DNA from 3 places in the Kitasatospora sp. NPDC030952 genome. Region 1 is predicted to be linked to each of the others. Evidence: riboswitches for the same ligand, from Rfam matches in the RefSeq annotation. Region 1 holds a riboswitch; each other region holds the start of a gene.
What was found. A riboswitch is a leader RNA that binds a small molecule or an ion and turns the genes downstream of it on or off. The one in region 1 is predicted to bind cobalamin.

Region 1 (3,267 bases):
GGGGCCGCTGCGCGGGGCTGTTGTTGGGGGGTGGGCTTTCGGGAGGGTGGGTGGCCGGGGGCGGTTCCGGGGGTGGGCGCTCCGGGGGCTGGATGATTTTCCGACTGCCGACCCTCGTGGTGGGGGGTTGGGCGCCGTGGGCGGTCTGAAAATCACCCGTCACGCCCCTCTCCGCACCCACCCCCTCCACCGCCCCCTCCCGCAGCGCGTCCCTCTCGCCTTGGTCGGGTGGGGAGGGGGAGGGGGTGAGGTGGGTGGGTGGGTGCTGGGGGTGAGGGGGTGGGTGGGGGTAGTTGCTGGGGGTGGGGGTGTTGCGGGCGCGCGGGCTTTGCCCTGCGCGCCCGATGGGGGTGGGTGTGGAGGTGTGGGCCGGTCAGATGGGGATGGTGGGGTGGTGGGTGCTGAGGAGGTGCCAGAAGCGGGGGGTGAGGGGTGGGGTGGGGGTGCGGGGCTGGGTGGTGGCGCCCCAGTGGGTGGGGATGTGGTGTTCCTGTTGGAGGAGGGGGAGGACGGCGGCGAGGTCGGCTTCCGGGACGGGGACCAGTCGGGCGAGTGGGCGCAGGTGGGGCTGCCAGCGGCCGGCCACGCACTGGCGGAGCAGTCGGTCGAGGGCTTCGCGGCGGCCGGTGGCCTCGACCAGTTCGGTCAGTCGCAGGCCGAGTACCTGGGCGAGGGCGTGGGTCTGGTCAGGGTCGCCGTCCCAGTGGCCGGTCAGTTCGGCCTGCCGGTAGGTGGGGAGTGGCATTCCGATCCGTTCGGCGACGGTCTCCTGGGGGAGTTCCCGGGACAGGCGGTGGTCCCGCAGGGTCACCGGGCGGCCGTCCATCAACTGGTCGGCCGGGCACCAGAGGGCGCGGGCCAGGGCGATGAACTCGGCTTCGCCGGGCCGCAGCTCGCCGTTCTCCCAGGCGAGCACGTGGCTGGGGAGCAGCCGTACGCCGTGCGCGGCCATGCCCTCGGCGACCTGCTCGGGGGTCAGCCCGAGGCCGGCCCGGTGGGCGCGGGCGGCTCCTGGCGAGAACGGCACCGGGGCGGGGGTGGCGGCGGGTGGCTTTCTGCGGCGCATGGCACCGAACGTAGGTGCGGCCGGCGGCGCGTCCCCAGCCGCCGAACGCACGAAGCGGGGCCGGTCGGCGCTGCTCCGCGCTGGGCGATCGCACAGGGCGGGCGCGTGTACGTCGTGTGACCAACCCCTCCGTGACCTCGGTTGACTCCCGGTTCGGGCGCGTGATGGGATCCTGGGGCCAAACGGAGGCATGGAGAGGAAGCCGGTGCGAGTCCGGCGCGGTCCCGCCACTGTCACCGGGGAGCACCCTCGGAATCGCCACGGCGGGTCGTCAGGAGCCGCTGGAAGGCCCGTGGGTGCGTCCGACCCGGAAGCCAGGAGACTCTCGCCACCGGTACGTCGATCCAGGGCGCGGACCCTGAGTGAGGACACCCACGCGATGCAGGCTGCCCCACCGAAGACGGACCCCCGGACAGGGCCTAGCCGCCCGCTGCCGTGCGCCCGCTGACCCGCGCCGCCGCCTTCGCGCTGGGCGCCGTCGCGGGCTACGCCGCCGACACCCGTTTCGCCGACCCGCGCCGCGGCCATCCCGTCGCCCTGTTCGGCAGCGCCGCGATCCGGCTGGAGCGGCGCCTGTGGCGCGACCACCGGGCCGCCGGGGCCGGGTACACCGCGCTGTGCGTGGGCGCGGTCGCGGCTGGGGCGCTCGTCCTGGACCGTACGGTCGGGCGGCGTCCGCTGGGCCGGGCGGCGCTGGCGGCCGCGGCGACCTGGACGGTGCTCGGCGGGACCTCGCTGACCCGGGAGGCGCGCACCATCGGACGCTCGCTCGCCGCGGGCGACCTGACGGCGGCCCGGGAGCGGCTGCCGCACCTGTGCGGGCGGGATCCGAGCGCGCTGGACGAGCAGCATATCGCCCGGGCGGTGGTCGAGTCGGTGGCCGAGAACACCGCCGACGCCGTGGTGAACGCGCTGACCTGGGGCGCCCTGGCCGGCACCCCGGGCCTGCTGGCCTTCCGCGCGGTGAACACCCTGGACGCCATGGTCGGCCACCGCTCGCCCCGCTACGCCCGGTTCGGCTGGGCCTCGGCCCGGCTGGACGACCTGGCGGGCTGGCCGGGCGCCCGGCTGACGGCGCTGCTGACGGTGGCCGCCGCGCCCGAACCCCGTACCGCCTGGCGGGTCTGGCGCCGGGACGGCTCCGCGCACCCGAGCCCCAACGCGGGCCAGGCCGAGTCGGCCTTCGCGGGGGCGGTCGGCGTGCGGCTGGGCGGGAGTCTTCGGTACCCGCACGAGCCGAAGGGCGCGTCGGCTCCGGGTCACGAGCGCCCGGGGGCGGGTGCGGAGCCACAGTCGCGGGTGGAGCACCGGCCGGTGTTGGGGGCGGAGTTCCGGCCGGTGACGGTGGACGACATCGAGCGGGCCTGCACGCTGTCCCGGCGGGTGGGCGCGCTGGCGCTGGGTACGTCGGTCGCGGGGCATCTGGTGGTCCGCCTGTGGATGAGGAGGGGTAGGGCATGAGCAACGCACTGCTGGTCGCGGGGACGACCTCGGACGCGGGCAAGAGCGTGGTGACGGCCGGGATCTGCCGGTGGCTGGTCCGCCAGGGTGTCCGGGTGGCGCCGTTCAAGGCGCAGAACATGTCGCTGAACTCCTTCGTCACCGCCGACGGCGCCGAGATCGGCCGCGCCCAGGCGATGCAGGCGCAGGCCGCCCGGGTGGAGCCGGAGGCGGCGATGAACCCGGTGCTGCTGAAGCCCGGGGCGGACGGCCGCAGCCAGGTGGTGCTGCTCGGCCGGCCGGTCGCCGAGGTGGGGGCGCTGGACTACCGGGAGCGCAAGCCCGTCCTGCTGGAGCGCGCCCTGGAGTGCCTGGCGGACCTGCGCGCCCGCTACGACGTGGTGGTGTGCGAGGGCGCCGGCTCGCCCGCCGAGATCAACCTGCGCGACCGGGACATCGCCAACATGGGCCTGGCCACGGCCGCCGCGCTGCCCGTGGTGGTGGTCGGGGACATCGACCGCGGCGGGGTCTTCGCGGCGATGTACGGGACGCTGGCGCTGCTCTCGGCGGAGGACCAGCGGCACGTCGCGGGCTGGTTCGTCAACAAGTTCCGCGGCGACGCCCGGCTGCTGGCGCCCGGGCTGGAGATGCTGCACGAGCTGACCGGCCGTCCGGTGCTGGGCACCCTGCCGATGCTGCCGGGCCTGTGGCTGGACGCCGAGGACTCGCTGGACCTGTCCACCGTGGTGGACCGGGCGGAC
Region 2 (3,267 bases), on a different contig from region 1:
GCGCCCGGTGATCAAGCTCCGCTCCACCGCCGGCACCGGCTACACGTACGTGACCCGCAAGAACCGCCGCAACGACCCGGACCGGATGGTCCTGCGCAAGTACGACCCGGTCGCCGGCCGGCACGTCGACTTCCGCGAAGAGCGCTGACCGCACCAACCCCCCGGAGGAGCCCAGCCATGAAGCCCGGAATCCACCCCGCCTACCGCCCGGTCGTCTTCCGCGACAAGGTCGGCGGCCTCGCCTTCCTCACCCGCTCGACCGTCACCGGCGACCGCACGGTCGAGTGGGAGGACGGCAACACCTACCCGGTGATCGACGTCGAGATCTCCTCGGCGAGCCACCCCTTCTACACCGGCCAGTCCCGGGTGCTCGACACCGCGGGCCGGGTCGAGCAGTTCCGCCGCCGCTACGGCGACCGGCACTGACCACAACGCCGGAACAGCGCCTCCCCCGGGTCGGGGAGGCGCCGTTCCGGCGTGCGCGAGCAGGGGCTCAGCGCGGCGGCCTGACCACCGGGCGCTAGGACTGCTTCTCGGGCGTCCAGCGCTTCTCGACGCCGGCCAGCTTCCAGTAGCCGATGGCGATCGCCCACACCACCACGAACAGCCCCGCGATCGCGTAGCCGACGTTGTCCAGCGAGATGTCCGCGATGAACCCGGTCACCGGGTCCGTCAGGTCGAGCTTCTCGTGCAGCACGCCGACCAGCTCGATGGTGCCGATGATGAAGGCCACCGCGATCGACAGCCCGGTGATGGTCAGGTTGTAGTACACCTTGCGCACCGGGTTGGAGAAGGCCCACTGGTACGCGAAGTTCATGAACGTCCCGTCCAGGGTGTCGAACAGGCTCATCCCGGCCGCGAACAGCAGCGGCAGGCAGACGATCGCGTACCAGGGCAGCCCGGCCGCCGCGCCCGAACCGGCCATCACCATCAGGGTGACCTCGGTCGCGGTGTCGAAGCCCAGGCCCAGCACCATGCCGACCGGGAACATCTGCCCGGGCCGGGTGATCGAACGGGTCGCCCGGTTCAGGATCCGGGCCATGAAACCGCGCGAGTTGAGGTGCTCCTCCAGCTCCGCCTCGTCGTACTTCCCGGCCCGCATCGAGCGGAACACCTTGAGGATGCCCAGCAGCGCCGCCAGGTTGAGCGCCCCGATCAGGTAGAGGAAGGCGCCGGAGGCCGTGGTGCCGACCAGCCCGAGCCACTTGTGGGTGGCCGAGTCGTCGTCCATCAGGGTGTTCGCCAGCTGGGCGCCGCCCGCCACCAGGGCGGCCATCACCACCACCATCGAGGAGTGCCCGAGGGCGAACCAGAAGCCCACCGAGACCGGCCGCTTGCCGTCCGCCATCAGCTTGCGGGTGGTGTTGTCGATCACCGCGATGTGGTCGGCGTCGAAGGCGTGCCGCATGCCGAGGGTGTACGCGGTGATGCCCAGGCCGACCCCGAACACCTGGGTGCCGACCGCGTAGTCGTGGGGCGCGACCAGGAAGACCAACGTCCCGAAGGCGACCACGTGCATGGCGAGGATCACCCCCATCAGCCCGGCGGCCCGGAGGGTGTCCTCGCGCTTCCAGCGGAAGGTGGGCAGGACGGAGGGGGGCGCCGCCTCGGCGGGAGTGGCGGTTTCGGGCAGGGTCATCTCGGGATCACGCTCCAGCACCTCGTGGAATGACTTCGTGAGATGCCGTGGCCGGTCTCCTGGCTTACGGGGCTTCCGGACCCGCCTTCCCAGGCGCACGAGGCGCCCAGTGGCATGTGGGTCCGGACAACTGTCCCCCGATCACAGTGGCGAGGGCCGCTCCGGACTGGGACCTGTTGAGGGTCCGTCACCGGTCTTCCCGAGCACCACGGCGGGGAACACCGTAGGGGTAGCACCACACCCCCGCAAGGCTGCGCACCTGTGCAGGTGTCCAGGATCACAGGTGGTGAGCTGCCAGAATGTCCGCATGCATCTCGTACCGGCCGACCGCGCGGGCCACCGCACCATCGACGGACACCGGGTCTGCGAGGCCATCGCCGCCATCGGGGACACCGCCCACGTCCGGTCCTGGGCCGAGCGGTTCTCCCTGCTCTCCGACCCCGGACGGCTCGCCCTGCTGCTCGCCCTCCACCGGGCCGGCCCGCTCGCCGTCAGCGACCTGGCGGTCGCCACCGGCATGCGCGACCCGGCCGTCTCCCAGGCCCTGCGACTGCTCCGCACCGCGGGCGTGGTCACCGGCGACAAGGACGGACGCGTGGTGCGCTACCGGCTCGTGGACGACGCCATGCGCCCCCTCCTCGACGAGTGCGCCGCCGCCGAGCACGACGAGCCGACCGCGGCGGTGGGCTGACGACCCGACCGGCCCCCGACAAACCACGCCGAGACGCGGCCGGATGAGTACGATCACGATGTGCCGTCCCACCCCCACGTCTGGCCCGCCGACCGCTGGAACACCCGCCCGGTCAAGGCCCGCGTGCTGGCGGTCGCCCGCACCCTCACCTCAGCGACCCGGGTCCTGGACGTCCTCGCCCTGCTGGACCCGGACGGCATCGAGCGGTACTTCACCGTCAACCCCGGCTCCGCGTTCGCCGACCGCGCCCTGGACGAGTACCTCCACGGCCTGCCCGGCTACACCGTGCTCGACTGGGAGGACGCCGTCCGGCGCCACTTCGACCTCGCCGTCGCCTGCGCCGTCCACGCCTCCATGCACCGCCTGGACGCCCGCCTGGTCGTCCTCCCGCACGGCGCCGGCTACAACCGCCTGGTCACCGAGTCCACCGGCGACACCGTCACCGCCGCCGGCCTCTCCCGCAACGAACTCACCCACCACGGCCGGGTGTTCGTCGACGTCCTCGGCCTCTCCCACCCCGAACAGCTGGACCGGCTGCGGACCTCCTGCCCCGAGGCCCTGGACGTCGCCCGGGTCGTCGGCGACCCGTGCTTCGACCGGATCCTGCGCAGCGAACGCTCCCGCGACGGCTACCGCGCCGCGCTCGGCGCCGTCGACGGCCGCCGGCTCGTCGTCGTCAACTCCACCTGGAGCGAACACTCGTTATTCGGCCGCCACCCCGACCTCCCCCAGCGCCTGGTCCGCCGGCTGCCCGCCGACGAGTACACGGTGGCCGTCGTGCTCCACCCCAACATCTGGAGCCGGCACGACCCCGAGGCCCTGCTCGACGACGCCCGCCGGATGGGCCTTCGCCTCATCCCGCCCCACCAGGGCTGGCAGGCCGCACTCGTCGCCGCCGACTGCCTGATCGGCGACCACGGCTCGGTCTCCGTCTACG
Region 3 (3,267 bases), on a different contig from region 1:
CCGGTCTCGGCGATGCGGGCGCGCAGCGCCGTCCAGCGGTCGGTCCACTGCGGGGCGGCCGTCGGGAAGTGGTCGATGTGCAGCTCGCCGCGGGCGGCGCGGGTCTCGCCGTACGCCTCGTGGCGGCCCAGCTGCTCGGCCAGGTCGGCGGAGCGCTCGTACGCGGTGAGCATGATGCGCTCGGCGATGAGGGTGGACAGGCGGGCGGCCTCGGCGGAGTCGAAGTCGATCCGCAGCTTGAAGAAGACGTCCTGCAGGCCCATCACGCCGAGGCCGACCGGCCGCCAGCGGGAGTTGGAGGTGCCGGCCTCGGTGGTCGGGTAGAAGTTGATGTCCACCACGCGGTCGAGGAAGGTCACGGCGGTGCGGACGGTGGCGTCGAGGCGCTCCCAGTCCATGGCGTTGACCAGGTCGTCGGCGGAGGCGCCGGCGGCCACGTGGGCACCGAGGTTGACCGAGCCCAGGTTGCAGACGGCGGTCTCGGAGTCGTCCGTGACCTCCAGGATCTCGGTGCACAGGTTGGAGGAGTGCACCGTGCGGCCGGGCAGCGCGGTCTGGTTGGCGGCGCGGTTGGAGGCGTCCTTGAAGGTCATCCAGCCGTTGCCGGTCTGCGCGAGGGTGCGCATCATGCGGGCGTAGAGGGTCTGCGCCGGGATGGTGCGGACGGCCTTGCCGGCCAGCTCGGCCTTGCGGTACGCCTCGTCGAAGTCGGCGCCCCACAGGTCGACCAGCTCGGGGACGTCGGCCGGGGAGAACAGCGACCAGTCCTGGTTGGCGTTCACGCGGCGCATGAACTCGTCCGGGATCCAGTGCGCCAGGTTCAGGTTGTGGGTGCGGCGCGCCTCCTCGCCGGTGTTGTCGCGGAGCTCCAGGAACTCCTCGATGTCGGCGTGCCAGGTCTCCAGGTAGACGCAGGCCGCGCCCTTGCGGCGGCCGCCCTGGTTGACGGCGGCGACCGAGGAGTCGAGGGTGCGCAGGAACGGCACGATGCCGTTGGACTTGCCGTTGGTGCCGCGGATCAGGCTGCCGCGCGAGCGGACGCGCGAGTAGGACAGGCCGATGCCGCCGGCGTGCTTGGAGAGGCGGGCGATCTGCGCGTAGCGGTTGTAGATCGAGTCCAGGTTGTCCAGCGGCGAGTCCAGCAGGTAGCAGCTGGACATCTGGGGGTGCCGGGTGCCGGAGTTGAAGAGCGTCGGCGAGGAGGTCAGGTACTCCAGGCGGCTCATCAGGCCGTACAGCTCGGCGACCTCGCGCACGGACTGCTCGGAGTCGCCGACCGCCAGGCCGCAGGCGACGCGGAGCAGGAAGTGCTGCGGGGTCTCGATCACCTTGCGGGTGATCGGGTGGCGCAGCAGGTAGCGGGACTGCACGGTGCGCAGGCCGAAGTACTCGAAGCGGTCGTCGCCCGCGGTGTCGATCAGCGCGTCGAGGGTGTCGGCGTGCTTGGCGACGAAGGCGGCGGTGATGTCACCGATCAGGCCCTCGGCGTGACCGACGGCGATCGAGGCGGAGAAGGAGGCCGAGCCCTGGCTGTTCGCCTCGTCGACGATCTCCAGGGCGAGCAGACGGGCCGCCAGCTTCGAGTACTGGGGGTCCTCGGCGATCATCGACGCGGCGGCGTCCACGGCCAGCCCGCGCAGCTCGGCGAAGTCCGAGCCGGCGTGGCGGCCGCGCAGCGCGGCGGCGGCGACATGGCCGGGGTCGACCTCGGTGAGGTCGGCGCTGCGGTCGGTGAGCAGCCGCAGGAGCGCGCCGCCGGGGTCGGAGACCGTCGGGTCGACAAAGGCGGTTCCGGTGCCCTGGGTGGGCAGGGTGACTGAGGCAGCGGTGGTCAAGGCGCTCTCTCCTGGCGGCGATCGGCGGCGTGATCGGGGTCACCCGGGCCGATGTGGGCAGGGGAGCACGGCGCGAACGCAAAAAAGCGTCGCGCGAGGTGTCTCCCCGGCCCGCCCGCGAGGCCCGGAGGGGGTCGTTCTGGTGCCGGCGCGGCCTCTGCGGGAGGGCCGTGGCGCACACTGTTCGGCAGGTACTCGGACTCGCGGTACGGCTGCTGGAGCCGCCCGCACACCGCTGCGGGGCAGTCCCGGAATCGCACCGGGTTCCCCTGCATCGACAGCAGAAGCGAGCATACATGTAGTGGTGTCTCCTCGATGCGACACCACATGTAGTGCGGCGTGGCGTGTTGGTGCGATGACCGGCGGTGCCTGGGCGGGCGACGGTTCGTGGCCGTCCGAGGCCCGGAGGCGCGCCGCGGGCACGGCGTGACGGCCCGTCCGGAGCCCTCTGCCGGCGCTTCGGACGGCCCCGCCCGACGCACCCCGCGTCCTGGTTTCGATACGGAACGGTCACCGGGCCTAGGGACCGTCATGGGGATGCCCTACGATCTGGGCGCATGAGCGACGGAACTGGCGTACCTGGGCACGGGCCGCAGGGGACGCCTCCCGCCGGGCCGGGGGGCGGACAGAATCAGCAGCCGGTGGTGCCGGGTCCGGTACCACCGCCGAGCGGCGGCTTCGGCCCGCCGCCGGCTTCCTACGGGCAGGTGGCGCCGCCCGCGCAGCCGTTCTCCCAGCCCGTCCCGCCGGTGCCCCAGCCGGTCCAGCCGCCGGTTCCGCAGCCGCAGTGGCAGCAGCAGCCTCCCCAGCAGCCGGGTCCGCCCCAGCCGGGTCCGCCCCAGCCGGTCCCGCCGCAGCGCGTCGAGCCGGACTGGGAGGCGTTGGCCAACCGCAACGAGGCCGACGCCAGGCGCAAGCGCCGGGTGAAGGTCATCGGCATCGTGGCCGCCGTCGTCCTGGTGGGCGGCGCGGTCGCGGGCGGCGTGCTGCTCCTCGGCAAGAAGGACGACCCGAAGAAGGCCGCCGGCGGTCCGGTCGCCACCGCCTCGAACAAGCCGACCCCCGGCTCGCCGAGCGCGTCCCAGGGCGGTCAGCCGGACGACCCGTCGAAGCCGATCTGGGAGGCCGCCACCGACCCGGCGCCGCAGGACGCGGGGGCGCTGTTCTCCGCGCTGCAGGTGACGATCAACGGCGCGACCTGGAACCGGACCGTGGTCTCGCTGGACCAGCCCTGCTGGGACGGCAACTCCACCACCGGCGGGCTCGGCAAGGTTCTCGGCGACCAGGGCTGCCAGAAGGTGCTCCGGGCGACGTACGTCTCCGGCGACAGCGCGGTGACCGTCGGCGTCGCGGTCTTCGACCACAAGATCCAGGCCGAGACCGCGATGAAGAACTTCACCGGGCAGCTCAAGGGCCTGCCCGCGCCGGGCGC

Region 2: it holds a riboswitch for cobalamin, as region 1 does, so the genes downstream of both, nicT (Nickel transporter NicT) here and ACZ47G_RS18835 (cobalamin biosynthesis protein) in region 1, are expected to answer to the same signal.
Region 3: it holds a riboswitch for cobalamin, as region 1 does, so the genes downstream of both, ACZ47G_RS08750 (ribonucleoside-diphosphate reductase subunit alpha) here and ACZ47G_RS18835 (cobalamin biosynthesis protein) in region 1, are expected to answer to the same signal.

What each region holds. Positions count from the first base shown of each region.
Region 1 covers NZ_JBVIFM010000010.1:10,406-13,672, forward strand. The annotation lists gene ACZ47G_RS18830 (helix-turn-helix domain-containing protein) at 374-1,066, opposite strand; cobalamin riboswitch at 1,263-1,390, shown strand; gene ACZ47G_RS18835 (cobalamin biosynthesis protein) at 1,502-2,527, shown strand; gene ACZ47G_RS18840 (cobyric acid synthase) at 2,524-3,267, shown strand, end outside.
Region 2 covers NZ_JBVIFM010000011.1:216,885-220,151, reverse strand. The annotation lists gene rpmG (50S ribosomal protein L33) at 1-148, shown strand, start outside; gene ACZ47G_RS21090 (type B 50S ribosomal protein L31) at 178-426, shown strand; gene nicT (Nickel transporter NicT) at 521-1,639, opposite strand; cobalamin riboswitch at 1,672-1,865, opposite strand; gene ACZ47G_RS21080 (ArsR/SmtB family transcription factor) at 1,947-2,330, shown strand; gene ACZ47G_RS21075 (hypothetical protein) at 2,391-3,267, shown strand, end outside.
Region 3 covers NZ_JBVIFM010000003.1:257,197-260,463, reverse strand. The annotation lists gene ACZ47G_RS08750 (ribonucleoside-diphosphate reductase subunit alpha) at 1-1,811, opposite strand, end outside; cobalamin riboswitch at 2,005-2,145, opposite strand; gene ACZ47G_RS08745 (flagellar basal body-associated FliL family protein) at 2,477-3,267, shown strand, end outside.